One region of the Mesorhizobium sp. M0088 genome, then DNA from elsewhere that is predicted to be linked to it. Evidence: predicted binding sites of a transcription regulator. Region 1 holds the regulator's gene; each other region holds the start of a gene.
The links. The regulator PhoB, encoded in region 1, activates phosphate uptake and scavenging genes when phosphate is short. The targets are predictions, from matches to a motif close to TGTCATNNANCTGTCAT.
Positions count from the first base shown of each region.

Region 1 (7,979 bases):
GGCATGGGCGTGGCGATCATCGGCTCGTTTTATATGATGGTAATCGTGTTGCTCCTGGCGCTGCCGATCGGCGTCGCCGCCTCCATCTATCTGGAGGAGTTTGCCAAGAAGAACCGTTTCACCGACCTTATCGAGGTCAACATCAATAATCTGGCAGCGGTGCCGTCAATCGTCTTCGGCTTGCTCGGCCTCGCGGTGTTCATCAATTTCCTGGGCATGCCGCGCTCCGCCGCTTTCGTCGGCGGCCTGGTGCTGACACTGATGACGCTGCCGACGATCATCATCGCGACGCGCGCCGCACTTGCCGCGGTGCCGCCGTCGATCCGCTCGGCGGCTCTCGGTCTTGGCGCCTCCAAGATGCAGATGGTGTTCCAGCACATCCTGCCGCTTGCCGCACCCGGCATCCTCACCGGCACCATCATCGGTCTAGCGCGTGCGCTCGGCGAAACCGCGCCGCTGCTCTTGATCGGCATGGTCGCCTTCGTCGCCGATCCACCGACGACGCCTTTCGATCCGGCCACCGCGCTGCCGGTGCAGATCTATATGTGGGCGAACGAGGCCGAACGCGCCTTCGTCGAGCGCATGTCGGGCGCCATCATCATCCTGCTCGTCTTCCTCATGGCCATGAACATCACCGCGATCGTGCTTCGGCGTCGGTTCGAGCGGCGCTGGTAGAAAAAAGGCATTTTGGTATGAACATCATGACCGAACAGTCCCTTGAAAACGCAGTGGGCGATAAGATGAACGCCAAGTCGAACGAAGTGATCAAAATGCGCGGCGACAAGGTCGGCGTGTTCTATGGCGAGAAGCAGGCGCTGTTCGATGTCAATCTCGACGTCCGCCTGAATCAGGTGACGGCGCTGATCGGCCCTTCCGGCTGCGGCAAGTCGACCTTCCTGCGCTGCCTCAACCGCATGAACGACACCATCGATTCCGCGCGGGTAACCGGCAAGATAACGCTCGACGAAGAAGACATCTACGACAAGAACATCGATGTCGTCGAACTCAGGGCGCGCGTCGGCATGGTGTTCCAGAAACCCAATCCGTTCCCCAAGTCGATCTACGAGAACGTCGCCTATGGCCCGCGCATCCACGGATTGGCCAAGCGCAAGGCCGACATGGATCAGATCGTCGAGTCGAGCCTGAAGAAGGCGGCAATCTGGAACGAGGTGAAGGACCGTTTGCAGGAACCTGGCACGGGTCTTTCCGGTGGCCAGCAGCAGCGTCTGTGCATTGCACGCGCCATCGCCGTGTCGCCCGAGGTGATCCTGATGGACGAACCGTGTTCGGCGCTCGACCCGATCGCCACTGCTCGCGTCGAGGAACTGATCGACGAACTGCGCCAGAACTATACGATCGTCATCGTCACCCATTCGATGCAGCAGGCAGCGCGCGTGTCGCAGCGCACCGCGATGTTCCATCTAGGCTATCTGGTCGAGGAGGGCGCCACCGACAAGATGTTCACCACCCCCGACGACAAACGCACCCAGGACTACATCACCGGCCGGTTCGGCTGAGCTCAGGCATATGAGGGACGAAGATCATGGGTGAACATACCGTTGCATCTTTCGATGAGGATCTGGAGCAGATCAGCCAGCTGATCCGCGACATGGGCGATCTCGCCCGCTCGATGGTCAGTGGCTCGACCAAGGCTTTGCTCAATTCGGACAATGCGCTGGCGCAGCGCGTGGTTTCCGATGATGCCATCATGGATGCACGCCAGCGCGAGCTGGACGATCGCGCCATCACGCTGATCGCCAAGCGCCAGCCAATGGCCAACGATCTGCGTGCGGTGGTCGGTTCGATCCGCATGGCCGGCGACCTCGAGCGCATCGGTGACCTTGCCAAGAACATCGCCAAGCGCGTCGGCACTGTCGGGCTGAGCGTTACGCCGCACGACCTTTCGCATTCGATCGACGCGATGGCGCAGCTGGTGCTGATCCAGGTGCAGGGGGTCGTCGACGAGTATGCCGCCGCTGACGCGGCTGCGCTTGCCACGCTCAGAAACAATGATGAACGCATCGACGTCAAATACACCTCGGTATTCCGCGAGCTGCTGACCTACATGATGGAAGATCCCCGCAACATCACGGCGTGCACGCACCTGTTGTTTTGCGCCAAGAACCTCGAGCGGATCGGCGACCACGTGACCAACATCGCCGAAAATGCCTACTATGTTTTGACCGGCACGCAGCTGCCAGCCAATCGTCCGAAGCAGGACGAGACGGCAATGTCCGCGCCAGCGGCATAACAGGGGTGACCAGCCGATGATCGCACCACGCATCATGGTGGTGGAGGATGAGGAGCCGCTAGGCGTGCTGCTCCGCTACAATCTTGAATCCGAAGGTTACCAGGTCGAGGTGGTGACGCGCGGCGACGAGGCCGAAATCCGGCTGCAGGAGAACGTTCCCGATCTTCTGGTGCTCGACTGGATGGTGCCTGCGGTTTCGGGCATCGAACTCTGCCGGCGCCTGCGAATGCGTCCCGAGACCGAGCGGCTGCCGATCATCATGCTGACCGCGCGAGGCGAGGAAAGCGACCGCGTGCGCGGCCTGTCGACCGGCGCCGACGACTATCTGGTCAAGCCCTTCTCGACGCCGGAGTTCATGGCCAGGGTCAAGGCGCTGCTGCGCCGGGCCAAGCCGGAAGTGCTGTCCAGCGTGCTGAAGGTCGGCGATATCGTGCTCGATCGCGAGTCGCACCGTGTCTATCGCAAGAAGAGCGAGATCCGGCTTGGGCCGACGGAATTCCGCCTGCTCGAATTCATGATGCGCCATCCAGGCCGCGTGTTCTCGCGCAGCCAGCTGCTCGACAATGTCTGGGGCGAGACGATCTACATCGACGAGCGCACGGTCGACGTGCATGTCGGCCGGCTGCGCAAGGCGGTCAACAATGGCCGTATGCCTGATGTCATCCGCACGATCCGTGGCGCCGGATACGCCATCCGAGAGGACTGAACTCCCTCGTTTGAACTCACGCCACGTTCTTGCCGCCGAAACCGGATCTTGCCTGCACGCCCGGCGCAAAAATCTCCTGATCGACGAAGATCAGCGCCCGCATGGCGCAGCCTTCGCGGATCAGCGGCAGTTCGTTCGGCTCGGTGTCGAAGGAAATCGATTTGGAATGCTGGCCGCCGGCGGTCTGGGCAATCGCTTGCCGCAATGCCGGCTCGATCAGGTCGAAGGCGGCGGCGCTGACACCGACCATGGCGACCGGCGCCGGATCGATCAGCGCGAACAGGCTGCCGAGGCCGTAGCCGAGCGCTTCGCCGGCCTTGCGATAGGCTTCCCGTTCGGGTCCGTCACCTTCGCGGGCCGCGGCAGCCAGGGCGCGCATGTCGGCGTCGCTGACATCGGCAACGGGTTCTGCATCCTCGCCCATCTGCCTGGCGTTGCGCCAGATGGCGTAATTGCCCGCATAGGCTTCGACGCAGCCGCGCCGTCCGCAGCGACATAGCGCGCCGTTCGGCCGATGGATCATGTGGCCGAATTCGCCGCCCGAAGAATGGGTGCCGGTGAACAATTCACCCTTCAGCACCAGTCCCATGCCGATGCCGTGCGACAAAAGGATAGCGATGAAATCGTCGCGGTAACGATCGGGGTCGCGCCAGCGCAGCGCCACCGCCATCATGTTGCAGTCGTTCTCCATTATGGCAGGGATGCCGAACTCGTCTTCGAATATGTCAGCGAAGGCGATGTCGGTGTGCGGCGTGATCGGCGACCACAGCATGGCGCGGGCACGGGTGTCGGTGATGCCCTGGATGGCCAGCGCGATGCGGGCGATGCTGCGCACGTCCAGGTCGGGATCTGCCAGGCGGCGCCGCACGATGGCCGTGCATTCCCCGATCAGCGACTCGCGCGACATCGTCAGCGTGTCCAGCCGGCGCTGTTCCTCGGATATCACCTGGCCGGCATAGTCGATGACGGCGACGGAGAGGAAGTTCAGCGACAGCACCACGGTCATTACCGCGGCCGCTTCCGGATTGAGACTGAGGCCGACCTGCGGCCGGCCGCGTTTGAGCGAGCCGGCCTCGCTCGGCTTGCTTTCGGTCAGGATGCCTTCGACGATCAGGTCGGATGAAATCGCCGAGATGGTCGAATGGCTGAGGCTTGTGGTCGCGGCGATCTCGGTTCGCGACGGCTGTCCGGCGCGGCGCACTGCCGCGATCACCATGGCGCGGTTGCGGCGGCGCAGATCGTCGTGGCGGATTCCGACCGACATGTTCTTTCATATCCTCCCGGTCGCCGCGGTTCCTCCTGCCCCTGGAACGCTGTCGGTGACGCCGGTAAATACTGGCAGAAGCTGCACGCCGTGTCATTTATTTATTCCGAGACTCGAAAAAAACTCGAAATGACATCAAAATCCATCAGAATCGATGTTGACAGCGTTCGGGCGTTGGCCCAGTATTTTTTCGAGGCTCGAAAAAATAGAGCCTCTGTGCCGGCCCTCGGGTCAGTTTGGTCGCGCCATACGCGGCGCAGGGAGGATAATATGAAAAGATTCACGGCCGCCATCCTGGCGGGTGCCGCCATGTCGCTGACGCTCGCGTCTGTCGCGCAGGCGAAGGACAAGGTTGTCGGCGTTTCGTGGTCCAACTTCCAGGAAGAACGCTGGAAGACCGACGAAGCCGCCATGAAGACGGCGATCGAGGCCGCCGGCGACAAGTACATCTCCGCCGATGCGCAGTCCAATCCCGGCAAGCAGCTTACCGATGTCGAAAGCCTGATCTCGCAGGGCGCTAATTCCCTGATCATCCTGGCGCAGGACGCTTCGGCCATCGGCCCGGCCGTGCAGAAGGCGCTGGACGAAGGCATTCCGGTCGTCGGCTATGACCGGCTGATCGAGAACAAGGACGTCTTCTATCTGACCTTCGACAACAAGGAAGTCGGCCGCATGCAGGCCCGCGAAGTGTTCAAGGTCAAGCCGGAAGGCAACTACGTCTTCATCAAGGGCTCCGGTGCCGATCCCAATGCCGACTTCCTGTTCTCGGGCTCGATGGAAGTGCTCAAGGAAGCCATCGACAGCGGCAAGATCAAGAATGTCGGCGAAGCCTACACGGATGGCTGGCTGCCCGCTAACGCCCAGAAGAACATGGAACAGTTCCTGACCGCCAACGACAACAAGGTCGACGCGGTGGTCGCGGCCAATGACGGCACTGCCGGTGGCGTCGTCGCGGCGCTGACGGCTCAAGGCTTGGCCGGCACCGTGCCGGTCTCGGGTCAGGACGGCGACCACGCCGCGCTGAACCGCATCGCCCTCGGCACGCAAACCGTGTCGGTGTGGAAGGACGCGCGGGAGCTCGGCAAGAATGCCGCCGAGATCGCCTCGCAACTGGCCGACGGCAAGAAGACGAGCGACATCGCCGGCGCCAAGGACTTCACGACGCCGGGCGGCAACACCGTCAAGTCGCTGTTCCTGACCCCGGTTGCCATCACCAAGGACAATCTCAACGTCGTCATCGACGCCGGCTGGATCAAGAAGGACGAAGTCTGCGCGGGTGTCGCCGCCGGCACCGTGGCGGCCTGCAACTGATCCGTACCACTTTGAAATATCTGAACGCCGCGGCCCAAAAGCCGCGGCGTTTTCTCAAAGAATTCTGTTTCCGCATCATGCGGATAGCTTCTAGGCTGGGCTCCGGCATGCGCGTCAGACGGCCAGCCGGTGGGAGGAAACCATGACCGATACGACGTCAAACCCGCAGACCGATACGGCGCGCGCGTCGGAACTCGGCGCCGTCGCCCGGTTCCTGAAGGCGACCGAGATCGACACCCGCATGCTCGGCATGATCGGCGCGCTGCTGGTCATCTGGATTGGGCTGCATGTCATTTCCAGCCTGCGCCTTGGCGTCAATCCGCTCGATTTCGACAGCCGCACCTTTCTCACGCCGCGCAATCTGTGGAACCTGTCGGTGCAGACATCCGCGGTTGCCATCATGGCCTGCGGCATGGTGCTGGTCATCGTCATGCGCAACATCGACCTGTCGGTCGGTTCCGCCGAGGGCCTGATCGGCATGGTGATGGGATTTGCCCAGGTGCATTTCCTGGTGCGCTTTGTCGGGCTCGAACTCGGCAACCCGTGGATCTGGGTCCTGGCACTGGTCATCGGCCTGGCGCTCGGCCTGTTGATCGGCGCTTTTCAAGGCTTCGTCATCGCCTATCTCGAAGTGCCCGCCTTTATCGTGACGCTGGGCGGCCTGCTGGTCTGGCGCGGTGCCGCCTGGTGGGTCACGTCAGGCCAGACCGTGGCGCCGCTTAACGCCACTTTTCAGCTGATGGGCGGTGGGCCGGCGGGATCGATCGGCGCGACCTGGAGCTGGGTCGTTGGGATCGTCGCCTGCCTCGCCGTGGTGTTTGGGCTGTTCAACGGGCGGGTGCAGCGCAAGCGTTTCCGGTTTCCGCTACGTCCGATCTGGGCCGAGGCGCTGCTTGGAGTCGTCACCTGCGGCGCCATCATGGGTGCGGTCTGGCTCGCCAACTCCTACCCCTGGCCGATCGGCATCGTGAACAGATATGCGGCCGCCAACAACATCACCGTTCCCGAAGGCGGCCTGTTCATCGCCCACGGTATCGCCATACCGGTGCTGATGGCTGTCGCCGTCGGGCTGGTCATGACCTTCATCACCAACCGCACCCGTTTCGGCCGCTATGTGTTCGCCATCGGCGGCAATCCCGAGGCGGCTAATCTCGCCGGCATCAACACGCGATGGATCACCATGAAGGTGTTCATGATCATGGGCGTGCTGGCCACGATTGCCGCGGCGATCTCCTCGGCCCGGCAGAATTCGGCCACCAACGTGCTTGGAACGCTCGACGAACTGCTCGTCATTGCAGCCGCCGTGATCGGCGGCACGTCGCTTGCCGGCGGATCGGGAACGATCATCGGCGCCATGCTGGGCGCGCTGCTGATGCAGTCGCTGCAGTCCGGCATGGTGCTGCTCGGCGTCGACTCGCCGCTGCAGAGCATCGTCGTCGGGGCCGTACTGGTCATCGCCGTGTGGCTCGACACCGTCTATCGCAAGCGCGTCTAGGAGGGCATGCCATGAATGACAAGACTGCTCCTGCAGCCACCGCGCTGATCGACATGAGGAACATCTCGATCGCGTTTGGCGGCATCCGCGCCGTCGACGACGCCTCGATCGATCTTTTCCCCGGCGAGGTCGTGGCGCTGCTCGGCCACAATGGCGCCGGCAAGTCGACATTGATCAAGATCCTGTCCGGCGCCTACAAGCGCGATTCGGGCCAGATCTTCGTCAACGGCGAGGAGGCATCGATCTCCAATCCACGCGACGCCAAGAAATACGGCATCGAGACGATCTACCAGACGCTGGCGTTGGCCGACAATGTCGACGCCGCCGCCAATCTGTTCCTCGGCCGCGAGCTGATGACCGCCTGGGGCACGCTCGACGACGTTGCCATGGAGGCCGAGGCGCGCAAGGTGATGGGTCGGCTCAATCCCCGCTTCCAGCGCTTCAAGGAGCCGGTGATCAAGCTGTCGGGTGGCCAGCGGCAATCGGTGGCGATCGCGCGTGCGATCCTGTTCAACGCCCGCATCCTGATCATGGACGAGCCGACGGCGGCGCTTGGTCCGCAGGAAACGGCGCAGGTCGGCGAACTGGTCAAGCAGCTCAAGTCCGATGGCATCGGCATCTTCCTGATCAGCCACGACATCCACGATGTGTTCGAGCTTGCCGACCGGGTCTGCGTCATGAAGAACGGCCAGGTCGTTGGCACCGCCCGCACCACCGATGTCACGCAGGACGAGGTGCTGGGGATGATCATTCTTGGCAAATGCCCGCCGGGCGCCATTCCAGGACCGGGCGCGCTGAAGATCGCGGCCTGAGATCAAGCCAGCTCGCGGTTGCCGGACACGTGATATGCCAGCCGTAAGGATGGCTTGGCCTTGGCATTGTGTTGGCACGGCGACTTGCCCATAAAGGTCCGATATCGCTCAGGGACCGCACGATCCGTTGAAGAAGCTTT
Region 1 covers NZ_JAMYUI010000013.1:32,882-40,860, forward strand. The annotation lists gene pstA (phosphate ABC transporter permease PstA) at 1-675, shown strand, start outside; gene pstB (phosphate ABC transporter ATP-binding protein PstB) at 693-1,517, shown strand; gene phoU (phosphate signaling complex protein PhoU) at 1,544-2,251, shown strand; gene phoB (phosphate regulon transcriptional regulator PhoB) at 2,268-2,957, shown strand; gene NKJ67_RS16875 (ROK family protein) at 2,974-4,221, opposite strand; gene xylF (D-xylose ABC transporter substrate-binding protein) at 4,492-5,532, shown strand; gene NKJ67_RS16885 (sugar ABC transporter permease) at 5,675-7,027, shown strand; gene NKJ67_RS16890 (ATP-binding cassette domain-containing protein) at 7,039-7,839, shown strand; gene NKJ67_RS16895 (CHASE domain-containing protein) at 7,967-7,979, shown strand, end outside.

Region 2 (7,979 bases), on a different contig from region 1:
GCTGGTCAGGTCGCCGGTGCGCCGGCGCGCGGGCATTTTTTCGTCCATGGCGGGCAGCTCGGCGGATGGTGATTTGGATCCAGTCCACGATGATATCGCAGGCGGGACCGAGATGCACCCTTGCGAACGCGCCGCACGGTTGAAAGGCCGCTGCCCCGTTCATGCCCAGCCGCGAGCCCCAGCGGACGCGCCAAGCACGCCCGCCCGTGCAGTGGGTGGTTACTTCTTGGCCAGACCCGGCAGCGTGACCTGATAGACCAGGAACATGGTGTCGACATCGGCGCCGTCTTCCGCCTTGTAAGGTGCGCCGACCTGAAAACCGTCCTGAGCGAGGAAGTCGTTGTCGTTGGCGACGAACAGGAAGTAGTCGTCGGGCAGCTTCGGATCGAGAACGCTGACCACCGACATCGCCTCCCACTTCTCCGACAAGTTATTCTTGTCGTTCGGCGCGCCGTTGTGCAGGCCGAAGCGACCGAGTTCGCCCTTGTCGTTGATGTCGATGAACGGCGTCAGCTTGGCCGGCGTCACCGACGGATCGAGCACGCCCTTGGGTGCCAGCGGCTTGTCGGCGGCATCGAAGGCGCCGCCGGCGATGTCGGTCGCGGCCGAGACGTCGACGACGAAGATCTGGCGCACCAGCGAGGTGTCGCCCTTCAGCCCCTGGCCGTTGCCGCTGTCGCGCGCCAGCATCAGGAAGGTCTTGTCGGAGAGCGCCACGATCTCGCTCTGTGCGGCGATCTTGGTCTTGCCCTTGGCATCCTTGAACACCGGCAGCGGCACGACATACTCATGCGCAAGCTTGAGATGAGCGGGGTCGGAGGCGTCATAGACCAGCGCGCGGGTGTTCTGGCGCGTCGCGGGCGAATCGCCACCATCCTGGCGGGGCGCCGACTGCAGCACCGCGATCAGGAACTTGCCGTCCGGCGTCATCGCCATGCCTTCGAGGCCCTGATTGTTCTGGCGGCCGGTGTCGGGATCCTTCGGATCGGGTTCGGCAGCACCTGGGCCCGGATTGTCCGAGGCAAAGTTCGGCGCGCCGTGGCGCATCGGCACCAGCGCAGCCGGTGGCTGGGTCGCCGACAACAGATGTCCGTCGGCGGAAAACCGGTAGATGTTCGGGCCGTATTCATCGGAGATGAACATCGAGCCGTCGGGCAGCCGCACGATGGCTTCGTTGTCGAGCGCCAGCTTGCCGTTGGCTTCGGGCAGGATCGGCATGTCGCCGCTCGCCGCGCGCACGCCGTTGAGCGGATCGAGGCCGGTGGCATCAGCGCCCTTGTCGTCGGTGAGAAGCATGGTGTCGGCGAGCGTTGCCTTGACGCCGGTCTGCTGCTGGCCGGCAGCAGGTGCCGCACCTGGTGCCACCGGGGTAAACTCGATGGCGACGGTGTTGAGGCGCGGCCGGTAGCCGGTGGTGCCGACGACATTGTAGCCGCGATCCGGCAGCAGCCAGAGCGAACCTTTGTAGCCGGCGGCCTCATGCGTCCAGCCTGATGTGTCGATCGACATGCCCGAGCCCGAACCAAACGTCTCGCCGAACTTGTCGCGCTGAGCGGCCGGGATGCGGCCGACGCCGACCAGCCCTTTGTTGACAAAGCTCGTGCCGCCGACGGTCGCGGTGCTGTCGGCGAGCGCCGGCGTCACGGCGGTGAACAAGGCCAGCGCGACGCCAAGCGACGCGGTTCGATACAGGTATTTCATGGATAATCCTCTTTGTGACGGATGTGCCGGAGCGGCCGCGGGACGAAAAACTGAAAGAGGTGCGACATCGATGATGCCGCGCAAGCCTCCCCGAAACGCGGTCTACGGCGCGAACATGATGCTTGCGTGACAGCGCGCAGTGCATGCCGACGGTCGACGAAAAACGATGCGCGCGCGCGGCACTAGACACTTATGTCCAGTGCATATATGCTCCAGCCTTCGGACTAACCGTGGAGGGGAAGCCTTGAAGTCGCACTACCGCGCAGTCGTCATCGGGGGTGGCGTGGTGGGGGCCTCCGTCCTTTATCATCTGACGCGATTTGGCTGGAGCGATGTGGCGCTGATCGAGCGCGCCGAACTGACGGCCGGTTCGACCTGGCACGCGGCGGCAGGCTTCCATGCGCTCAACGCCGACCCCAACGTGGCGGCGCTGCAGGACTACACCATCAATCTCTACCGCGAGATCGAGGCCGAATCCGGCTGGGATATCGGCCTGCACATGACCGGCGGCGTCAACATCGCCAGCGATCCCGCGCGCTGGGAGTGGCTGAAATCGGCCTGGGCGGTGTTCCAGTCGGTCGGCATCGAGACCGCTAGGTTGGTAACGCCCGATGAGATCAAGGCGATCTGCCCGATCGTCGACGTCACCGGCGTGCTTGGCGGCCTGCATGATTCCAACGAAGGCCATCTCGACCCGTACGGCACGACGCACGCCTATGCCGGCGCTGCAAAAAAGCGCGGCGCCGACATCATCCTGCGCAACCGGGTGGTCGAGTTGAAGCCGCGCGCCGACGGTCGCTGGGATGTCGTCACGGAGCAGGGCACCATCATCGCCGAGCATGTCGTCAATGCCGGCGGGCTGTGGGCAAAGCAGCTCGGCCGCATGGCCGGCATCGACCTGCCGGTGACGCCGATGGAGCACCATTATTTCATCACCGAAGACATTCCCGAGATCGCGGCGCTGGACAGGGAAATCGGCATCGCCGTCGATCTCGACGGCTTTTCGTATCTCAGGCAGGAGCGCAAGGGCGTGCTGCTCGGCGTTTACGAGCAGAACCCGAAGCACTGGAACATGGATGGCGCGCCGTGGGACTACGGCATCGAGCTGATCCCGGAAGACATCGACCGCATCAGCCCCGAACTCGCCAAGGCGCATGAGCGCTTTCCTTGCCTGGCGACGGCCGGCATCCGCAAATGGGTCAACGGCGCCTTCACCTTCACGCCGGATGGCAATCCGATCGTCGGACCGGTGCGCGGATTGAGGAACTACTGGGTCGCCTGCGGCGTCATGGCCGGCTTCAGCCAGGGCGGCGGCGTCGGCAAGTCGCTGGCCGAGTGGATGATTTTCGGCGAACCGCAGGCCGACATCTTCGGCATGGACATCGCTCGCTACGGCGCCTTCGCCGCCAACCGGGAATATCTCAGGCAGACGACGCGCCAGTTCTATTCGCGCCGCTTCGTGATGACCTTTCCCAATGAACGACTGCCCGCCGGCCGGCCGCTGAAACGTCCGGGTGCCTATGACGGCATGAGCGCGGCGGGATGCGAATGGACGGCTTCCTGGGGGCTGGAAATCCCGGCCTATTTCGCGCCGATGGGATTTGCCGAGAACACGACGCTGCGGCGCTCCAACGCCTTCGACATCGTCGGCGACGAGGCGCTGCAGGTGCGGCGCGCCGCCGGTCTCGTCGATATCTCGGCCTATTCGCGCTATGCGGTGGCGGGGCCAGGTGCGGAAGCCTGGCTCGACCGGCTGCTCGCCTGCAGGCTGCCGAAGCCGGGGCGGGCCGGCCTGGCGCCGATGCTCGGCCATGACGGACGGCTGAAGGGCGACCTCACCGTCTTCAACTGGGGCGGCGGCAGCTATTGGCTGATGGGCTCCTACTATCTCCGGGAATTCCACATGCGCTGGTTCGAGAGCTATGCGGCTGAAGGCGTCACCGTCACCGACCTCTCCGACACGATGAGCGGTTTCCTGCTGACGGGGCCGAACGCGCGCAAGATACTGGAGCGAACGACGCATCAGGATGTGTCCGGCGCAGCGCTGCCGTTCATGGCCTGCGGCACATTCGACATCGGCATGGTGCAGGCCCGTGTAGCGCGGCTGTCTATATCAGGCGAGCTCGGCTTCGAAATCAGTTGCCCCGTGACCATGCATGCCACTCTGCGCGAAACGCTGCTGGCGGCGGGCGAGGATCTCGGCCTTGCCGAAATCGGCTATTACGCGCTCAATGCACTGCGGCTGGAGAAGAGCTTTGGCATCTGGTCGCGCGAATTCACGCAAGGCTACACGCCGGGCCAGACCGGTCTCGACCGCTTCATCGCTTTCGGCAAGAGCGGCTTCATCGGCCGCGAAGCAGCGTTGAAGCAGCGGGAGGCCGGCAGCGGCCAATGCCTGGTGACGCTGGAAATCGATGCGCTCGACGCCGATGCCGGTGGCTTCGAGCCGGTCTGGCATCAGGGCCGGCGCGTCGGCTTCGTCACCTCGGGCGGTTACGGTTATACGGTCGGCAAGAGCCTGGCGCTGGCGCTGGTCGACCGCGATTTCGCAGGCGAGGGCACCGCGCTCTCCGTGCATGTCGTGGGTGAGGAGCGGCCGGCGCATGTCGTCGCGGCCTCGCCCTATGATCCCCTGGGCAAGGCAATGCGGCAATGAGGAGGATTTCCGATGGTCGATGACGCGGCACGGGACGGCAGGCGCGAGCGCCGGCGTGGACGCACGGGCGAGGCCGGCAGCGAAAGCAGCCGCCGTCCCAATTACCATTCGCTGAAGAACCCGTTCCTGCCGCAGCCGATCTTTTCGGACGATCAAGTGGCCGCGATTCACGACACGGCGCTGCGGGTGCTGGAAGAACTCGGCATCAAGGTGCTGCTGCCGCAGGCGCGTGAGCTTTTCGCCAGCGCCGGCGCGCTGGTCGATCCGGACACCGACATGGTGCGCATCGGCCGCGACATGGTGACGGCGGCACTCGCCACGGCGCCGAGATCGATCCACGCTCACGCCGGTTCGCGCGCCCGGGATCTGACGCTGGAGCTCGGCTCGATGACCTTCCTCGCCGGATGCGGGGCGCCGAACGTCACCGATCTCGAGCGCGGCCGGCGGCCGGGAACACTGGCGGATTTCGAGGATCTCATGCGGCTGGTGCAGCATTTCGACGTGCTGCATATGCTGGGGCCCTGCATCGAACCGCAGGATGTCGACAACCGCTTTCGCCACTATGCCGTCAACCGCGCGCAGCTGACGCTGTCGGACAAGCTCCCGTTCGTCTTCGCGCGCGGCACCCCGCAAGTCGAGGACGGGTTCGAGATGATTCGTCTGGCGCGCGGCCTGTCGCAGGACGAGTTTCTGGCAAATGCATATTGCTACACCGTCATCAACACCAACTCGCCGCGCCAGCTCGACATCCCGATGGCGCAAGGCATCATCGATTTCGCCCGCGCGGGCCAAATCTCCGTCATCACGCCGTTCTGCCTGGCTGGCGCGATGGCGCCGATCACGGTCGCCGGCGCGCTGACGCTGCAGCATGCCGAGGCGCTCGCCGGGCTGACGCTGGCGCAGATCGTGCGGCCCGGTGCACCGGTCGTCTACGGCTCGTTCTCCTCCAATGTCGACATGAAATCCGGCGCGCCGGCCTTCGGTACGCCCGAGCACGTCAAGGCGACGCTGGGCGCCGGTCAGCTGGCGCGCTTCACCGGACTGCCGTGGCGATCGGGCGGCGGCAGTGCCGCCAACATCTCAGACGCGCAGGCCGCGCACGAGACGCAGTTCGCGCTGTGGGGCTCGGTGCTGGCCGGGGCGACGATGTGCATCCATGCCGCCGGCTGGCTGGAGGGCGGCCTCAGTGTCTCCTTCGAGAAACTGATCACCGACATCGAGGCGCTGCAGACGGTGGCTGAACTTTGCGCCGCGACGCCCGGCGATACCGATACGATCGGCTTCGAGGCGATCGCCGAGGTGCAGCCGGGCGGCCACTTCTTCTCGGCCGGCCACACCATGGCGCGCTACCGCACCGCCTTCTACGAACCGCTGGTGGCCGACTGGTCGAATTTCGGCAACTGGACGCAGAGCGGCTCGAAGACAGCGAGCGAGCGCGCCACCGGCGTCTGGAGGCGGGTGCTTGCCGATTTCGCGCCGCCGGCAACGGCTGCCGCCACATCAGGCGTGCTGGATGAGTTTATCGCGCGGCGCACGGCAGAGGGCGGAGCGGCGCCAGTGTCTTAAGGCCGGCTCTCGCTGATCGCCCTGGTTGTGGCGCGATCCGGAACCTGCAGCGCCTCCCGCGCATTCAAGGTTGCGGCCGGTGCACTGCGGCACCGGTGTGCTGTTTGAGGGGAGACGACATCGGCGGCCCTGCTGCCACCATCAATCGCTGTCGCGCGCCACCAGTTCCAGCGGCCAGACTTCGCGGATGATCCGCGGCCCCTCCGGGCCGGCGAAGGCGGGAAGCGACGCCAGCAGCATTTCGGCGAGTCGTTGTCCCATTGGCTCCAGCGCCGGGCGGAAGGCGGTCAACGCCGGGGAAAAATAGCGGCAGAGCGGCGTGTCGACGATGACGGTTACCGCCATGTCCTGGCCCGGCCTGATGCCCATCTCGGCCAGCGCCTTGCAGCCGCCCAGCGCCATTGCATCATTGTTGAAGATGATGGCGGTCGGCGGGGCCTTGGAGCGCATGACCTGGGGCGTCACCTTGTAGCCGCCGGCCTCGTTGATGAAGCCGGACGCGATCAGCTCCGGGTCGACCTCGATGCCGTGCCGCTTCAGGGCCTTGCGGTAGCCGGCGAGGAACAGATAGCCGAAATTGAGGTCGAGTGAGGGACGGATAGCGGCGATACGGCGGTGACCGCGCGCCACCAGGCGGTCGACGGCATCGGCTCCGGCCTTCTCGAAATCGAGGTCGAGGGAAGGATAGGACTTGGCTCCGGAGCGACTGCGGCCGAGCGTGGCGAAGGGAAAGCCGGCTTGCGTGAGATAGTCGATGCGCTCGTCCTCGCGCCGCGTCCAGGCCAGCAGCACGGCATCGGCGCGGCGCGTCTCGACGACACGGCGCAAGCGCTCCTGCTGGTAGTCGCCCGGCGCCCCCATGACCACGGTCAGGTCGAGCCCGCTTTCGGCAAGCCTGGCCTGCAGCCCGATCAGAAACGGAATGAAGAACGGCTCGCCATATTGCTGGTCGCCGGGATGCGGCTGCAGCATGAAGGCGATCGAACGGGTGGCGCCTTGCCTCAGGCTGCGGCCGGACTGGTTCGGCGAATAGTTCAGCGTCCTGGCCGCCTCGAGCACGCGCTGGCGCGTGTCGGCGTTGACGTCGGCGCGGCCGTTCAGCGCCCGCGATACCGTGCCGATCGAAATGTTCAGGTGACGGGCAAGGTCGTGAATGCTGGACGCCAAGAGACTTTCTCCCCCTTGCTTGGCTAGCACCGGTAGCCGCTCAGGCCAAGGCGGTAAGACGAATTTCGCCAAGGGCCGATTGACATTCTACGCCTTCGGGTGTGTTCTCGTAAACGTTTACGGAAAAACGTTTACGGTCCTGCCGTGGATGCCGTGACGATCGGTCTGGAGGGACCGAGCGGAGGAGGAGCGCTGGATGATCGATGTCGTCCTGGTCGGCTGCGGAGCGATGAGCAAGGCCTGGCTCGATGCCATCAGGCAGATCCACGGGCTCACCCTTATCGGCCTCGTGGATCTCGATGCCGACAGGGCACGGGCGAGGGCGCGCGAATACGACCTCACCAATGCCGTCATCGGCAGCAATCTCGACGCCGTGCTCGACCAGACCAAACCGCAAGCGGTGTTCGACGTGGTGGTTCCAGCCGCCCGGCGCGAAGTCGCTTTTTCCGCCTTTGCCCACAATTGCCATCTGCTGACGGAAAAGCCGCTCGCCGACAGTCCGGAAAATGCGCGCGCCATCGTCGAGGCCGCTCGCCGCGCCGGGCGCATTCACGCCGTCGTGCAGAACCGCCGCTATGTCGCCAATGTCAGGCGCATCCGCAGGTTCCTGGATTCCGGCGCCATTGGTACGCCGACCAGCATCCACGCCGACTTCTTCGTCGCGCCGCATTTCGGCGGCTTTCGCGAGGAGATGGCGCATGTGCTGTTGCTCGACATGGCGATCCACACATTCGACGCCGCCCGCTATATGGTCGCCGGCGAGCCGGCCGGCGTCCACTGCCAGGAATGGGAGCCGGCCAATTCCTGGTACCGGCAGGGATCGTCGGCCAGTGCCGTCTTCGATCTCGGCGGCGGCAAGGTCTTCACCTATGCGGGCAGCTGGTGCGCG
Region 2 covers NZ_JAMYUI010000018.1:2,495-10,473, reverse strand. The annotation lists gene NKJ67_RS21645 (MATE family efflux transporter) at 1-48, opposite strand, end outside; gene NKJ67_RS21640 (esterase-like activity of phytase family protein) at 220-1,701, opposite strand; gene NKJ67_RS21635 (GcvT family protein) at 1,946-4,357, shown strand; gene NKJ67_RS21630 (trimethylamine methyltransferase family protein) at 4,370-5,923, shown strand; gene NKJ67_RS21625 (LacI family DNA-binding transcriptional regulator) at 6,065-7,090, opposite strand; gene NKJ67_RS21620 (Gfo/Idh/MocA family protein) at 7,287-7,979, shown strand, end outside.
Region 2: a site for PhoB is predicted at 1,817-1,833, ahead of NKJ67_RS21640 (esterase-like activity of phytase family protein). Genes of this name have one in related genera too.

Region 3 (7,979 bases), on a different contig from region 1:
GAGCAGGAAACCGAAGGTGGAGCCGACCAGGGTCGAAAACAGCGCAATGTTCAGGGTCTCGATCATCCGGTAGAAATACTCCGGAATGTAGATGCCTTGGGTCAGGTAGACCCGGCCTTCGGGATAGTCGAATTTGAGGCTGCCATCGTCATAGGGCGACGGCAGGTCGAACAGCGCGCGCACCGGGTCGAACCAGTCGCGCGGCTTCAATTCGACGAAAAAGTCGGCGATGTGGGGAAGGCGGTCGAAGAACTTTCCGGCGTTGGTTTCATTGGCGAACCAGAGCGAGCCCGAGAGCGCAAGTAACAGGAAAACCAGGCCTCCGATCGTGTAGAGGCGCCGGCGAGCGGCGAGGTCGCGCCAGTGCCGCTCGGCTAACGCTCCTTCCGTGGAGAGCGCAGGCGCGCGGTAAATTTCGGTCGCACTCATCGATAGTTCCCCAGCCCGTGACGCGGCAACGCCGCCGGCGGCACTTTGGCCCCGGCGGCGTCGTGCCTTTTGGCTTACGAGCCGATCTTCGCCTTACGAGCGTCGATGATCGCCTGATAGAATTCCGGGGTGACCGGCGAATAGCTCTTGAAGTCGCCGCCTTGCACCGCCGCGAAACAGGCCGGGTCGGTCTGCGGAAGCTTGGTCAGGAAATCGGTGATCTTCTGCTTGGTGTCGGCGTCGAGCGAGGTGCGTATGACCAGCGGGCCGTTCGGGATCAAGGGGGACTGCCACAACTCTACGAGGTCGTCCATCTTGAGGACACCCTTGTCGACCATCTTGCGCAGATTGCCGGAGCTGTAGCCATCCTTGAAGTCGCCGACGCCGGAGGCCCAGGTGGTGCCGGCATCGAAGGTGCCCTTCAGAACTTCAAGGACAAGCTGTTCATGGCCGCCGCCGAAACCGGTCGACGCGAAATAGCTCTTCACATCCATGCCGATGTCTTTGGGCAGCGAGGTGACCGGGACCAGGTAGCCGGAAGTCGAATCGGGATCGGCGAAACCGAGTTTCTTGCCCTTCATGTCAGCGAGTGTCTTGATGCCGGAATCCGCACGGGCGACCATAACCGAATGGTAGCCGGTCGAACCGTCGGTCTGGACCGTCGTCAGGATCGGCTGAACCGCGTCCTTGTTCTCGAGGTAGACCTTGGCGTAGGCGGAAGCGCCGAGTTCGGCATAGTCGAGCGTGCCGCCGAGCAGACCCTGGATGACGCCGTCGTAGTCGGCGGCCGGGAACAGCGAAACTTTCTCGACGCCGAGGACTTGCTTGATGTGGTCGGCGAAGCACTGGTAGTTGCGCAGACGGTCGGCTTCGTTCTCGCCGCCCAGAATGCCGACGCGGAATTCCTTCAGATCCTGTGCCTGGACCGAGCCCATCGCCATGGCCATGATGGAAACGGCACCGAAAAGTATCTTTCTAAACATCTCTTCTCTCTCCTGTTGGTCCCGGCATCGCGCCGGCTGCGTTGGGATATGATGCCCTTGACGCGGGCTGGCGATCCAGGTCGCTCAGTAACCAGGAAAGGCTGGCTCAAGCGGTCCGGCGGATGCGGCGATTTTTTGCTTGATGATGACACTGGTCGAGGTGATGGCCTCGGAGATTTCGCCGCCGCTGCTGTCGGCGCCGTAGACCATGCGCACGGCCTCGCGGTTGAGCTCTTCCGGCGGGCCGTCGAAGACGACCTTGCCGGCAGCCATGCCGATGATACGGTTGCAATAGGTGCGGGCCGTGTCCAGCGTGTGCAGGTTGGTGATCACGGTGATGCCTTCGCGCAAATTGATATCCTGCAGCGAATCCATAACCACCTTGGCGTTGAGCGGATCGAGTGACGCGATCGGCTCGTCGGCGAGGATCACCTTCGGCTGCTGCATCAACGCGCGGGCAATGGCGACGCGCTGCTGCTGGCCACCCGACAAGGTGCCGGCGGCCTGCAGCGCGGTGCGGGCGATATCGAGACGCTCCAGCGCTGCTATCGCCTCGGCTCGTTCCTCGCGGGAGAAGATGCCGAGCAGGTTCGACATGGTGGAGCGGTGGTTCAGCCGGCCGAGAAGCACATTGGTCAGCACGTCGAGGCGCGGCACCAGGTTGAACTGCTGGAAGATCATGGCGCAATCGCGCTGCCAGCGCCGTAGTGGCGAACCGCGCAGCTGGGAGACCTCGGCGCCGTCAAAAAAAATCGACCCCTGGCTGGGATCGATGAGACGGTTGATCATGCGAAGAAGCGTCGATTTGCCGGCGCCCGAACGGCCGATGACGCCAACCATCTGACCATGCGGGATCGCGATGTTGATGTCGCTGACGGCAGTGTTCTTGCCAAATCGTCGGGTGACACCGCGGATTTCGAGCGTGGCGGAATTTGCTGGCATGGGGGCAGGTTCCAGGTCCGGACCATTGATCGTCAGGCTCTCGCCTAGCGCAGCCACATGAACCTGCCGTGTCGCGGTGATGTCAGTTTTGTTACGCTCCACAGGCTGGAGTCTAGTGTCGACCCTGGGTCAGCAGTCGAAGGTGATTTGGAACGCGGGCCTGGCGAGCTGGTGCCATCAAGCGTTCCAGACAAGGGCCGTCATGGCGCCGATGCTGGTGTCGAGAGGCATGTCATGCGGATAGTAGGGGCCGGGGCGGTTTGTGATAATGCCCCGCTGCCCCGCGTCAGTGACCGCCATTCCTGGACGTCGCTATCCACCATATTTCTCTAGGAACGTCTCGGCCTCAAGCTCCCGGAAATCATCCAACGCGGCGCGCAGCCTTGCATGGTCCCAGTCCCACCAGGCGAGCGCCTGGTAGCGTTCGGCCGTGCGGCGATCGAAGCGTTCGCGGATCGGCTTTGCCGGCACGCCGCCGACAATGGTATAGGGCGCGACATCTTTCGAGACCACCGCACCCGCGCCGACCGCGGCGCCATCGCCGACGGCGACGCCGGGCAGGATGGTCGAGCCGTGACCGAGCCAGGTGTCGTGGCCGATGGTGACGCGTTTAGCGCGGCGCTGGGCGAAGAATTCTGTCTCGTGCTCGGCATCGTCCCAGTAGTCCGAGGCGCGATAGGTGAAGTGATGCAGCGTCGGCCGCCAGGTCGGGTGGTTGGTGGCGTTGATGCGAACGCTGGCGGCGATGTTGGCGAATTTGCCTATTGTCGCGCACCAGACGGAGCAGTCCTGCATCATGTAAGAATAGTCGCCGAGTTCGCTTTCCGAGACCCGGCTGCGGTCGGCGATCTCGGTCCAGCGGCCGAGCGTCGAATTCTGTACATCCGCCGTCGGGTGGACCAGCGGCGTCTCGGACAATTTCCCGGTCATGCAGCGATTTTTCCGGACGCGAACGCGGTGACGTCGATGATGCGGTCGGCAACCGCCTCGCGCACGTCGTGGTCATGGAAGATGCCGAGCAGGGCGACATCAGCCGCCTTCTTGGCGGCGATGAGTTCGATCACGACATCGCGGTTCCTGGCGTCGAGCGAAGCGGTCGGTTCGTCGAGCAGCAGGATCGGATGCTCGGTGATGAAGCCGCGCGCGATGTTGACGCGCTGCTGCTCGCCGCCGGAAAAGGTCGCAGGCGGCAAAGCCCAGAGTTTCTCCGGCAGGTTGAGCTGTGCCAGCAAGGCGCGCGCCTTGCCGCGGGCAATCTCGCGATCCTCGCCGCGCTCGACCAGCGGTTCGGCGACGACATCGAGCGCCGAAACGCGCGGCACGGTGCGCAGGAACTGGCTGACATAGCCGATCGTTTGCCGGCGCACCGCAAGCACGGTGCGAGGGCTGGCGGTGGCCAGGTCGATCAGCCCGTCATCATGCGTGACGATGATCTGGCCTTCGTCGACGGCGTAGTTGCCGTAGAGCATCTTCAGGATCGAGCTCTTGCCGGCACCGGACGGGCCGCCGAGCACGGTGCATTCGCCGGCCCTGATCGAGAACGAGACACCGGCGACAACAGGCAGTTTGATGCCGTCACGCAGATGCATGGTGAAGCTCTTGGCAACGCCGGAAACAACGAGCGGGGTTGCCATCAGAAGGTTCTCCAATCGTCAGTCGTTTGCGTCATCGTCAAACCTGCAGAATCGAGGAAACAAGCAATTGCGTGTAAGGCGCGCGCGGGTCGTCGAGCACGCGGTCGGTGAGACCGCTTTCGACGACGCGGCCGTCCTTCATCACCATCATGCGCTGCGACAAAAGCCGCGCCACGGCAAGGTCATGGGTGACGACGATGGCCGCCAGACCAAGATCGGTGACCAGACCGCGCAGCAGGTCGAGCAGGCGCGCCTGGACCGAGACGTCGAGGCCGCCGGTTGGCTCGTCCATGAACACCAGACGCGGGCCGGTGACGAGGTTGCGGGCAATCTGCAGGCGCTGGCGCATGCCGCCGGAAAAGGCGCGGGGCTCGTCGTCGATGCGGTCCTCGTCGATCTCGACGCGCGATAGCCAGTCGACGGCGGTGGCGCGGATCTTGCCGTAGTGGCGGTCGCCGACCGCCATCAGCCGCTCGCCGACATTGGCGCCGGCCGACACCGTCATGCGCAGGCCGTCGGCCGGGTTCTGGTGGACAAACCCCCAGTCGGTGCGCATCAGGAAGCGGCGCTCGGCCTCACTCATGCGGTAGAGCTCGCGGAACTGGGCGTCGCGCATGCGGTAGCTGGCGGTGCCGGAGGAGGGCAATAGCCGCGTCGACAGGCAGTTGAGCAATGTCGTCTTGCCGGAGCCGGACTCGCCGACCACAGCCAGGACTTCGCCCGGCCACAGGTCGAAGGAGACGTTGTCGCAGCCGACGCGCGAGCCGTAGAATTTGGAGAGCGCCGAGACGCGCAGCAGCGGTTCGTCGGTCATTGCGCCGGCTCCATTTTTTCCGAGGCAAGATGGTTTTCTGGAGCAAGGTGGCCGTGATGGCCGTCCGCCCGCCGCTTCTCGCAATGATCCGTGTCGGAGCAGACGAACATGTGGCCTCCATGGTCGTCGAGGATGACCTCGTCGAGATAGACATTCTCGGCCGCGCACAGCGCGCAGGGCTGGTCGAAGGTCTGCACCTCGAACGGATGATCCTCGAAGTCGAGGCTGACCACTTCGGTGAAGGGCGGCACCGCATAGATGCGCTTTTCGCGCCCGGCGCCGAACAGCTGCAGCGCCGGCGAGCGGTGCATCTTGGGATTGTCGAATTTCGGCGTCGGCGACGGGTCCATCACATAGCGGCCCTCGACCTTGACCGGATAGGCATAGGTGGTGGCGATGCGGCCGTGTTTGGCGATGTCCTCGTAAAGTTTCACATGCATGAGGCCGTATTCTTCCAGCGCATGCATTTTCCGCGTTTCGGTCTCGCGTGGCTCGAGGAAGCGCAAGGGTTCCGGGATGGGCACCTGGTAGACCAGCACCTGGCCCGCCGTCAGCGGATGCTCGGGAATGCGGTGACGGGTCTGGATGATGGTGGCGCTGGCGGTGTCGGTCGTCACCGCGACGTTGGCGACCTTCTTGAAGAAGGCGCGGATCGAGACCGCGTTGGTGGTGTCGTCGGCGCCCTGGTCGATCACCTTGAGCACATCGTCTGGGCCGATGATCGAAGCGGTGACCTGGACGCCGCCAGTGCCCCAGCCATAGGGCATCGGCATTTCGCGCGAGGCGAACGGCACCTGATATCCCGGGATGGCGATGCCCTTGAGGATCGCGCGGCGGATCATCCTTTTGGTCTGTTCGTCGAGATAGGCGAAGTTGTAGGTGGCGATGTCGGTCATGATGCGACCTCAAATCCCTTGGCGTAGCGCGCCAGCCGCTCATTGAGCGTGCCCGTGTGCAGTTCGAACATGTGGTTGTCGTCGTCGTAGAAATAGATCGAGCGGCCCTCGCCCTCGACGCGCGGGCGCGGCGGGCGCATGTCGAGGCCGAGCTTGCCGATGCACTCGGCATAGTGGTCGAAATCGGCGTCATCGATCTTGAAGGCGATGTGGTTGTAGCTGCGCTCCGGCAAGGGCTCGCCCTCCATGATGGCGACCCAGATGTCGCCGATCAGGAAGAATTTTTCGCGCGACACCGAGAACTGCTCGGCATCGCTGGCATAGATTTCGCGTGCGTCGAATACGCCCTCGAGGATTTTGGTCATCCGCTCGAGATCGCGGACGATGAAGGTCATGTGGGAAAGCCCTTCGATCATTCCGCGGCCTCCCGCTTCTCTTCGACCTTCACGGGGTTTTGGTGGGCGTCGTGTTCGGCGCGCATGCGGCGCACGAGGTCGAGTTCGGCCTGGAAATCGACATAGTGCGGCAGCTTCAGATGCTCGACGAAGCCGGTCGCCTGGACATTGTCGGAGTGTGAGATGACGAACTCCTCGTCCTGGGCCGCGGCGACGACATCCTCGCCGAGCTCCTTCGCGCGCAGCGCCCGGTCGCAGAGCGCCATCGCCATCGCCTTGCGCTCGCTCTGGCCGAAGACGAGGCCATAGCCGCGGGTGAACTGCGGCGGCGCCTTGGCTGAGCCTTTGAACTGGTTGACCATCTGGCATTCGGTGACACGGACAGTGCCGAGCGGGACAGCGAAGGGCAGTTCGGGAACGTCGAGCTCGAGCTCGACCTCGCCGATGCGGATCTCGCCGACAAAGGGATGGTTGCGGGCATAGCCGCGCTGGGTGGAATAGCCGAGCGCCAGCAAAAACCCCTCATCGCCGCGCGACAGCGCCTGCAGCCGGATGTCGCGCGCCATTGGGAATTCCAGCGGCTCGCGGGTGATGTCGCCGGGGACATGGTCCTGCGGCATGTCGCCATCCGGTTCGATCAAGCCTTCGCGGGCGAGGATGGCCGAAACGCGCGGCATGGCTTGCGCTTCCGTCTCGCGCAGCAAGGGCTCGGCGACCTCGGCCCCCGCGGCAAGCTCGGGATCGAGCAGTCTGTGCGTGTAGTCGAAGGTGGGCCCGAGCAATTGGCCGCCGGGCAGATCCTTGTAGGTCGCCGACACACGTCGCTCGACCAGCATGGTGGCGGTGTCGATCGGCTTGGAGTAGCCGAAGCGTGGCAGCGTGGTGCGATAGGCGCGCACCAGGAAGATCGCCTCGATCATGTCGCCGCGCGCCTGGACGATGGCTAGGGCGGCCAGCTCCCGATCGTAGAGCGAGCCTTCGCTCATCACCCGGTCGACGCCGAGCGCCAGCTGTTCGACGATCTGGTCGAGGCGAAGCGCCGGCACCGAACGGTCGCCGCGCCGGCGGTCGGCAAGCAGGCTGTGGGCGTTGGCGATTGCGGCTTCGCCACCTTTTACCGCGACATACATCTTACGCCTCCATCGTCTTAATGCGCGTCGTGCGCGGCAGGCAGGCAATGCCGCCTGATGTGACGAGGATGATGTCGACGCCACGCGGAAAGCGCTTGATGTTCTGTTTCCACTGCTCGACGAAATGGCGCGGCATCTGTGCCGGCGCGATCGTGGCGCTGGTTTCGATGCCGGGACCTTCGAGCAACAGCGGCGTGCCGGAGACGAGATCGCCGACTTGCAGGATCAACGTGGTCGAACGGTCGGGATAGTCCTGCGTGCCCTGCGAAAAACCATCAAGCGACATCATCTCGGCCGGGGCCGCGATGAAGGCGAAATGCGCATCGGCCGGTGTGTTGGCCACGGGCGCGCCAGTGTGGAACCCAAGCCAGGATCTGATCGCGGCGGAAGCTTGCAGGGCCTGGTCGAGCCAGAGCGGGGTGTCGTTGTCGCACAGCGCCAGTGCGATGGCGCCGGCGGTCGCCGAGAGCGGCGCCATCGGGCGGGCGAAGGCCGGCAGCGGCTGCACGCTGCCCGGCCGAGCCATTGCGTCCATGACGGCGCGGAACACGGTCTGGGCGTCGAAGACCGGATCGGCGAAACCGCCCTCGATCGATTGCGCTGCAATGTCCATCAGTCTTCTCCGCGAACCATGGTGAAGAAATCCACCTTCGTTGCCGCCGTCTCGGCGCGGCGTTTTTCATGCGCTGCGGTCAGAGCCGACCGCAGGGGCGCTATCAGCCCGGTCTCGACCTCATTGCGGCGGGCAGGGTCCTG
Region 3 covers NZ_JAMYUI010000005.1:25,297-33,275, forward strand. The annotation lists gene phnE (phosphonate ABC transporter, permease protein PhnE) at 1-429, opposite strand, end outside; gene phnD (phosphonate ABC transporter substrate-binding protein) at 504-1,412, opposite strand; gene phnC (phosphonate ABC transporter ATP-binding protein) at 1,497-2,354, opposite strand; gene NKJ67_RS07460 (DapH/DapD/GlmU-related protein) at 2,667-3,284, opposite strand; gene phnL (phosphonate C-P lyase system protein PhnL) at 3,281-3,988, opposite strand; gene phnK (phosphonate C-P lyase system protein PhnK) at 4,026-4,802, opposite strand; gene NKJ67_RS07475 (alpha-D-ribose 1-methylphosphonate 5-phosphate C-P-lyase PhnJ) at 4,799-5,698, opposite strand; gene fosX (FosX/FosE/FosI family fosfomycin resistance hydrolase) at 5,695-6,114, opposite strand; gene NKJ67_RS07485 (carbon-phosphorus lyase complex subunit) at 6,111-7,223, opposite strand; gene phnH (phosphonate C-P lyase system protein PhnH) at 7,225-7,836, opposite strand; gene phnG (phosphonate C-P lyase system protein PhnG) at 7,836-7,979, opposite strand, start outside.
Region 3: a site for PhoB is predicted at 2,434-2,450, ahead of phnC (phosphonate ABC transporter ATP-binding protein). Genes of this name have one in related genera too.

Region 4 (7,979 bases), on a different contig from region 1:
AGCACATCATGCATCCCGTTAGCTATCTGTTCGAAGACATCTACCGCAACTATTGGGGCATCGCGCCGGCTTCCAAAAGGCCGCAAGAGCGCTGGTTGGCCAAGCTGCGGCGACGCAATCGCGAATTGCTCATCAAGCCCGAACGTCGGCAAGACTAGCAAGCCACGCTTTGACGTTTGATGCCGGCGGGCGCGCCGAGGCGTCAGGGACGCACGCGCACCAGCGCCGAGGCAGCGATCGCCAGCCAGCCGGCAATGAGTAGCGTGCCGCCGATCGGCGCCGACAGCGGGAACAGTCGCGACCCGATGAAATCGCGGGCCAGCAGATCGCCACAGAACAGCAGGAGCCCGACCAGCAGGATCAGGCTGCCGATGCGCAGCATCCGGTTCGCGCCAAGCAATCCGGCGGCAAGGAAGACCGGCGCATGCATCAGCAGGAAGGATGCGGCGGTGCCGACGAAGGCGCCGCCCAGATGCGCTGCCGCGGCCGACAGCGCCACGCCGGCGCCGCCGCACAGGCCGCCGGCCAGGACGAGGATACGGCCGCTGTTGTCGGAAGGTCGTTCGGCCGTGCTCATGTCCATGGCTCCGTGATATCAGGGGGATGCCCAATCCCGTCAGGACTTGCCGGCTTTGGCGAGCATGTCCTGCTCGCGGCGCGACTGTGCGAGCCAGTTATACACCGCGCCCCCCGCCATCAAGACGGATGTGCCCAGAAACACCGAGCGCATGCCGAAATGACCACCGGCAAAGCCGCCCAGCAGGGGGCCGGCGACCTGCCCGACATACTGGGCGGAAATCGACAACCCGAGCACGTTGCCGCCGACGCCGTCAGGCACATTGTGACGGATAACGCTGGTGATGCACGGCAAGAGCCCGCCCAGCGCCAGGCCCATCAGGAAGCGCAGGCCGATGAGTTGCCAGCTTTGCGTGACGAAGGCCTGCGGGATCAGCAGCAGCGCCGAGACGGCAAGCGCGCCGATGATGACGTTCCAGTGGCCGATGCGGTCGGCGAGCTTGCCGAGACGCGAGGCCGACAGGATGGCGCCAAGGGCCGCCGCCGACATGACGACGCCTGATATCAGCGTCACACGGCTTTGGTCCGCAATCAACTGCTGCACATAGACGGTGATGATCGGCTCGATCGACATGGTGGCGAAGCTCAACAGCATGCCGGTCGCCAGCATGGCGACGACAGGCCGCTTGTCGGGGATTTGTGACCAGCCGCCTTTCCGCTTCTGCGTCGCTGCGGCGTCCGCTGTTTTCGGCCGGGGATTCTCCTTGATCAGAAACGTGGTTGCCAGGAACGCCAGGAAGATGACGCCGCCGGAGAGGAGAAAGGTGGCGCGGATGCCGATCAGCGGCGGCAGGGCGCCGCCAACCAGCGGACCGACCAGAGCCCCACCCGTGATACCGGCCGACAGCAGGCCCAGCGCCCGGCCGGAACGCTCCTTGGGTGTTTGCATGGCGACGAGGATGGTCGATCCCGAGGAATAGCCGCCGGCAAACCCAATCAGCAGCCGCAGCAGCACCAGCTGCCAGACCGTCTGCACCATGCCGGTCAGCGACATGCATATGGCCATGCCGAAGCTGGCGCGAACCAGCATCACCTTGCGGCCGTAGCGGTCGCCGAGACGTCCCCAGAGCGGCGCCACCAGCGCCGCCGCGAAGAACGTCGCGCCATAGGCAATCCCCGACCATTGCACGATCGCCGCGTGGCCCTCGGCGCCGAGCTGCTCGATATAGAGCGGCAGGAACGGCAGCAGCAGCGTCATGGCGACAAGCGTCGAAAACGATCCGGCAAAGCACACGAACAGATTGCGCCGCCAGTGAATGTTGTAGGTGCTGTCGGTTGCCGGGGGCGTGCTCTGCTGCTGCATGTCATATGTCCTGTCCCAGCAACTCTTTATCGATGGTTGCTGCGGATACCAAATTGGGATACCAAGATGGTGCACGTCATGGACGCAAGCTTGGCCGCTGTCAATGCAACCTCAAATGTGATCGTCGTCAAACGGTCCGAAGCCATAACGACCGGAAACCGGGAGCAAAAATGTCGCAGATGCAGAGCGTCGAGAAACAGCTTCGGCAAATGATCCTGGGCCTCGAGATCGGTCCCGGCGAGAAGCTGACCGAGCGCTGGATCGAGAGCCGCTTCGGCGCGTCGCGAACCCCGGTCAGGGCAGCACTGCTGCGGCTTGAGACCGAGGGCCTGGTTGGTAGGGACGGGCGCGGCTGGACGGTGTCGCCCATCAATCTGGCTGAACTCGAGCAGATCGCCGTCTATAGGGAAGCAGTCGAGGTTGCGGCACTTCGCCTGACATGCAGCCTGGCGGACCGGAGCGCCGTCGATGTCATCGAGGCGATGCTCGAGTCCTGCGACAACGACACGCCGCGCGAGGAATGGCATCGTGTCGGCATGGATTTCCACATCGAACTGGCGCGTCTGTCCGGCAACGAATTCCTGTTTAGGGCGGTCCGCGATGCCATGACGCGCCTGTCGCGGGCGCGCTGGCTGGAGGTTCGCGACGAAGCGGCTCTTGCCCGCGCCTGGGCTGAACATCGCGCCATTCTGGCGGCCACGCGCCTTGGCGACGCCGATGAAGCCGCGCGCCTGCTCTCGGTCCACATCGTCGGCAGCCGCGACCGGCTGGTGACGTCGCTCGCCAACGATCGGCGCGGTCTTCGCGCCAGAGGCTTTGCCGTCGTTGCTGCTTAAGAGTGAATGAAGGGGCGCAAAGCGGCGTCTGGACGTATGCGCACTTTCGCCTCGCTTCGCAGACGCCGATGGCGTAAGGAGCGGCCATGGAAAACAACCGATTTGAAACACCTGTGACTGTGAAGTCAGTCGCGGCGGGAAGCACTCAGCTCTTGCGCACGGCGCGTGAGGCTTCCGACTACCTCCTCAACAGCTGGCCCGGCAAGCGCAGCCCCAAGCATCGCGCGGCCCTGCAGGCCTGCCATGACGCACTCGCCGGCGACAAGCCGGCGATGAACGCCAGGCGCGCCTTCATCGCGGCAGCACGCGAAGTGGACGTGTTCGTCAGCGACAAGGCGCCGGCCTGACACAAGGCGACATCCGGGGCGGCAATCCGAATTGAGGCGCGGCCCGCATCTGCGGGCCGTTTGCCGTCACTTTGCCGTTTCGGTTTCGGCTTCAGTCTCGTCTTCGGGCTTCGAACGTTCCCTCGCTGCAACCTTGGCTGCCAGCTTCTCGGCCTTCTTGGCCGCCTTCTGGCGGTCGCGTTCCTTGCGTTCCTGATCGTAATTTGGTGGTCGCGCCATATCGGCTCCTTTTCACTGCCTCGCGGCTCTGGTCCTGCCTAGGAGCATTAGCCGTCAAACACAACAGCTGAAGCGATAGTGCGTCGATGATGGCCAGGCTTGCAAGATGCGCGTTGCAATGAAGGGGCCAGGCTCATCATTGCGGCGGCCGATACCTATCGCCGTCGATTTGCCGATCAGATGCCGCTTCGGTCAATCACCAGATCGGCGGCGCCAAACCGGTCCTTTGCCGTCAATTGCTGGTGCCAGTAGGGATAGAGCAAGGGCGGCCGGCTCACCACGTCGAGGCGCTCGCGCTCCTCGCCGGAAAGCACCAGGCTTGCCGCCGCGATGTTGTCCCGGAACTGCGTTTCCGTCCTGCCGCCGATCACCAGCGAACTGACGGCCGCCCGGCCAAGCAGCCAGGCCAGCGCCACCTGCGCTGCCGACACGCCGCGCTGCGCGCCGATCTCGACAAGCACATCGACGATCCGCCACAGCCGGTCCTCGTCGCGGATCGGCGGTTCCGACCAGCCTGCAAGCTGGCGGGCGGTGGGGCTGTCGCGGCGGTATTTGCCGGACAGCAATCCGCCGGCAAGCGGGCTCCAGACCAGAACGCCCAATCCCTGGTCGACGGAAATCGGCAGCAGTTCGTACTCCGCTTCGCGCGCTTCCAGCGTGTAGTGGATCTGCTGCGTAACGAAGCGCGGCTGATGATGGCTGTCGCTGACGCCGAGCGCCTTCATCACCTGCCAGCCGGAATAGTTGGAGCAGCCGACATAGCGGATCTTGCCCTGGGCAACCAGCGTATCGAGCGCGGCGATGGTTTCCTCCAGCGGTGTCACGCCATCCCATTCGTGCAGGAAATAGATGTCGATGACGTCTGTCCTGAGCCGCTTCAAGCTCTTCTCGCATTCGCGGATCAGGTGATGGCGCGACAGGCCTTCATCGTTCGGACCTTTGCCGATCCGCATCCGTGCCTTGGAGGCGATCAGCACGTCGCCCTTGCGCTTGCCGCCGAGCGCTTCGCCGATGATTTCTTCGGAAATGCCGTTCGAATAGACGTTGGCAGTGTCGATGACATTGATGCCGGCGTCGATGCAGAGATCGATCATCCGGCGCGCCTCGTCGAGGTCGGTCTTGCCGACAGCCGAAAATGCGCCGGCGCCGCCGAAAGTCATGGTGCCCATGGTCAGCGTCGATACTTTCAGGCCGGAACGGCCGAGAGTGCGGTATTCCATGTCGGTCCTCGCGATTGCATTGAGAAGGGGTTGGGAAGGGCGCCCGAATGTGGCTGCTATTTGTAGGACAATTTGCGCGGTATGTCTCCATGCCAGGGCGGCGGATCGATCATGCCTCGCGGGTTTTTGCAGTGATGGCGATCAGGTCAGGCTGCAATAAAACCGTCATTGCGGGCCTATATTGAAGTCGGCTCAGGCGTTGCCGTTCCGGGCTGTAAGCCGGGAGTTTGGGGCGCCGATCGACAGAGCTTGCAAGTGGAGCAGCCGATAATGACCGAGCTAAAACAGAATTCTGCGGCCAGGGATTGGCTTGAAGCCGAACTCGCCGACACGCTCGACGAAGACTATGAGCTCGAAATGTCGGAGCCGGCGCTGTCGATGGAGATCGCCAAGATCTACAAGAATTCGCATCCGCCTTCGATCGATCGCATGCAATATTTTCGCGACCTGATCAGCCTGCAGTCCGAATTGATCAAGCTGCAGTCCTGGGTCGCCTACCACAAGAAGAAGCTGGTGGTGATCTTCGAGGGACGCGACTCGGCCGGCAAGGGCGGCGTCATCAAGCGCATCACCCAGCGGCTCAATCCGCGCATCTGCCGTGTCGTGGCACTGCCGGCGCCGACCGAGCGCGAAAAGTCGCAATGGTATTTCCAGCGCTATGTCCCGCATCTGCCGGCCGGCGGCGAGATCGTGCTGTTCGACCGCTCATGGTACAACCGCTCGGGCGTCGAGCGGGTGATGGGCTTTGCCCAGCCCGATCAGGTCGAAGAATTCTTTCACGACGTGCCGGAGTTCGAGCGCATGCTGGTCCGCTCGGGCATTACCGTGGTCAAATACTGGTTCTCGATCACCGACGAGGAACAGCAGATGCGCTTCCTGATGCGCATCCATGATCCGATGAAGCAGTGGAAACTGTCGCCGATGGACCTGCAGTCGCGCGTGCGCTGGGAGCAATACACCAAGGCCAAGGAAGAGACCTTCGCCCGCACCAACATCTCGGAAGCGCCCTGGTTCATCGTCGAGGGCAACGACAAGAAGCGCGCGCGGCTGAACTGCATCGACCATCTGCTCAAGCAATTGCCCTACGAGGAGGTGCCGCACGAGGAGATCACGCTGCCGGAGCGCGTCTTCAACCCCGAATACGAACGCCAAGTGCTGCCGCGCGAGCTTTACGTGCCGGAGAAGTATTGAGATAGACGAAGCTGCAATCTCCCCCTCGAGGGGGGAGATTGGCTCTCCACCTACGCCCGCTTGATGATGACGTGCGTGGCGAGCGGCGTCGCCACCTGCTCGTTGCAGACATAACCGAGCTTGAGCATGTCGAGGCCGGTAAAAAGGTTCTCGCCCGTGCCCAGCAGCACCGCGCGATCGCCAGATGCATCTCGTCGATCAGTTTTTCCTGCAGATATTGCCGGATGGTGGCGACGCCGCCGCCGACCCGCACGTCCTTGCCGCCAGCGCCCGCTCTTGCCTGTTCGAGCGCCGAATGGATGCCGTCGGTGACGAAATGGAAGGTCGTCCCGCCCTCCATCGTGATCGGCGCTCGCTTGTGGTGGGTCAGCACGAAAACCGGCACGTGGTACGGCGGGTTGTCGCCCCACCAGCCCTTCCAGCTGTCGTCAGGCCACTCGCCGCGGATCGGTCCGAACATGTTTCGGCCGAGGATCCAGGCGCCGACATTTTCGAAGCTGCGCGCCGCGAACGCCTCGTTGACGTCGGTGGTGCCGCCATCTTGTCCGAGCACCATCTCACGGAAGGTGCGGGTGTCGACAAACCACTTGTGCAAGGATTCCCCACCGAGGCCGAGAGGATTTTGCAGATCCTGATCGGGACCGGCGCCATAGCCGTCGAGCGACAGGGTGAAAGCGTTGACGCGAAGTTTGGACATGCGAGCCTCCCCGATAACCAGTTGTACTTTGCAAGCAGTTGTTTTGTATCAAACTGGTTTTTAATTGCAAGCAGTTTTCTGGCGGCAGCAATCTCCCAACGTAGCGGACCTGCAACGCTGGGGTACGAAAGGCGGGGTGCAGCCTTGTCAGCTCAACTCGACTTTACTGTCCCGTTTAGCGATCAAATGGTCCCGCAAGAGGGACAACACCGTCCCGGCAAGCTCGTCGGGCGCCTCGCAATGCGCCGACGTCCGGTAGTATCGGTCGACGGCAAAGCCCAGACCAACGGCCAGCAATTCGATATCTCCGGCTGCCTCAACCTGCCCAATCACCTGCAAAATATGGTCTTGGAGATAGTGCGCTCCATTTGCCAGCAGCGTGGCGTCGTCAACGGGTGCTCCGTCTGAGACAACAAGCAGAACCTTACGGGCCTCGGGTCGTTCTCGCAGACGCCCAACGGCCCACTCGATGGCTTCGCCGTCGATGTTCTCCTTGGGAAGGTCCGGCCGTAACATCGGCTTGAGAACATGACCCAAACTGCTCTGACGGCTGTCGTCGGCCTGCCGGTAGATAATGTGCAGCAGGTCGTTCAGCCTTCCCGGATTTTTGGGCCGGCCATCTTCATTCCAGATGCGCCGCGATTCCCCACCGCGCCAATTGCGCGTGGTGAACCCAAGGATATCGACCTTTATGCCGAGTGTCCGCAGAAACTCCTGTGCAATGTCGACTGAAGCAGCCGCGTACAGCATTTTCTGGCCGCGCATCGATCCGGACTGGTCGACGAGAATGGAGACGACCGTATCAGCGCGGTCAGGCGCCGATACGCTATCCCGGACTTCAGTGGCAATATCCGCTGCCAGAATCAGATGCTTCGTCCTCCAGCCGGCGAGGCCGCTCTCCAGCTCTGCCCATATCGCCTCGACCGCGGATTTATGTTTGTCCGAAAGCTGCCCGATAGCGTTTGACAGTTTTAGGCTCGGCACAATCCAGTCATGGAGCGTGACGTAGGCGTGATAGCCGGGCGTAGCAGTGTCGCCGCGTGGCACGGGGACAAACAATGATCTGAAATGCTTGCCCAGCCTTCGCAGCAATGTCGGCTATCCCTTCAGCAGTTCCGCCACTTCGGGCGCGAAATAGGTCAAGATGCCGTCGCAGCCGGCGCGCTTGAAGGCGAGCAGCGATTCCAGCATTGCCTTCTCGCCGTCGATCCAGCCATTGGCGCCTGCCGCCTTGATCATCGAATATTCGCCCGACACCTGGTAGGCGAAGGTCGGCATCTGGAACTCGTCTTTCAGCCGTCGGATGATGTCGAGATAGGGCAGGCCGGGCTTGACCATCAGCATGTCGGCGCCCTCGGCAATGTCCTGTTCGGCCTCTCTCACCGCTTCGTCGGAATTGGCATGGTCGATGTAATAGGTCTTCTTGTCGCCCTTGAGCAGGCCGGCGGTGCCCACCGCCTCGCGATAGGGGCCGTAGAAGGCCGAAGCGAATTTGGTCGCATAGGACATGATCGCCACATCCTGGAAACCATTGGCGTCAAGCGCGTCCCGGATGGCGCCGATGCGGCCGTCCATCATGTCGGACGGCGC
Region 4 covers NZ_JAMYUI010000028.1:75,771-83,749, reverse strand. The annotation lists gene NKJ67_RS28485 (hypothetical protein) at 9-158, shown strand; gene NKJ67_RS28480 (DUF423 domain-containing protein) at 203-577, opposite strand; gene NKJ67_RS28475 (multidrug efflux MFS transporter) at 617-1,879, opposite strand; gene NKJ67_RS28470 (GntR family transcriptional regulator) at 2,050-2,715, shown strand; gene NKJ67_RS28465 (DUF982 domain-containing protein) at 2,802-3,062, shown strand; gene NKJ67_RS28460 (hypothetical protein) at 3,129-3,281, opposite strand; gene NKJ67_RS28455 (aldo/keto reductase) at 3,458-4,501, opposite strand; gene ppk2 (polyphosphate kinase 2) at 4,772-5,692, shown strand; partial or broken gene NKJ67_RS28445 (dihydrofolate reductase family protein) at 5,743-6,389, opposite strand; gene NKJ67_RS28440 (cobaltochelatase CobT-related protein) at 6,537-7,481, opposite strand; gene hemB (porphobilinogen synthase) at 7,488-7,979, opposite strand, start outside.
Region 4: a site for PhoB is predicted at 4,654-4,670, ahead of ppk2 (polyphosphate kinase 2). Genes of this name have one in related genera too.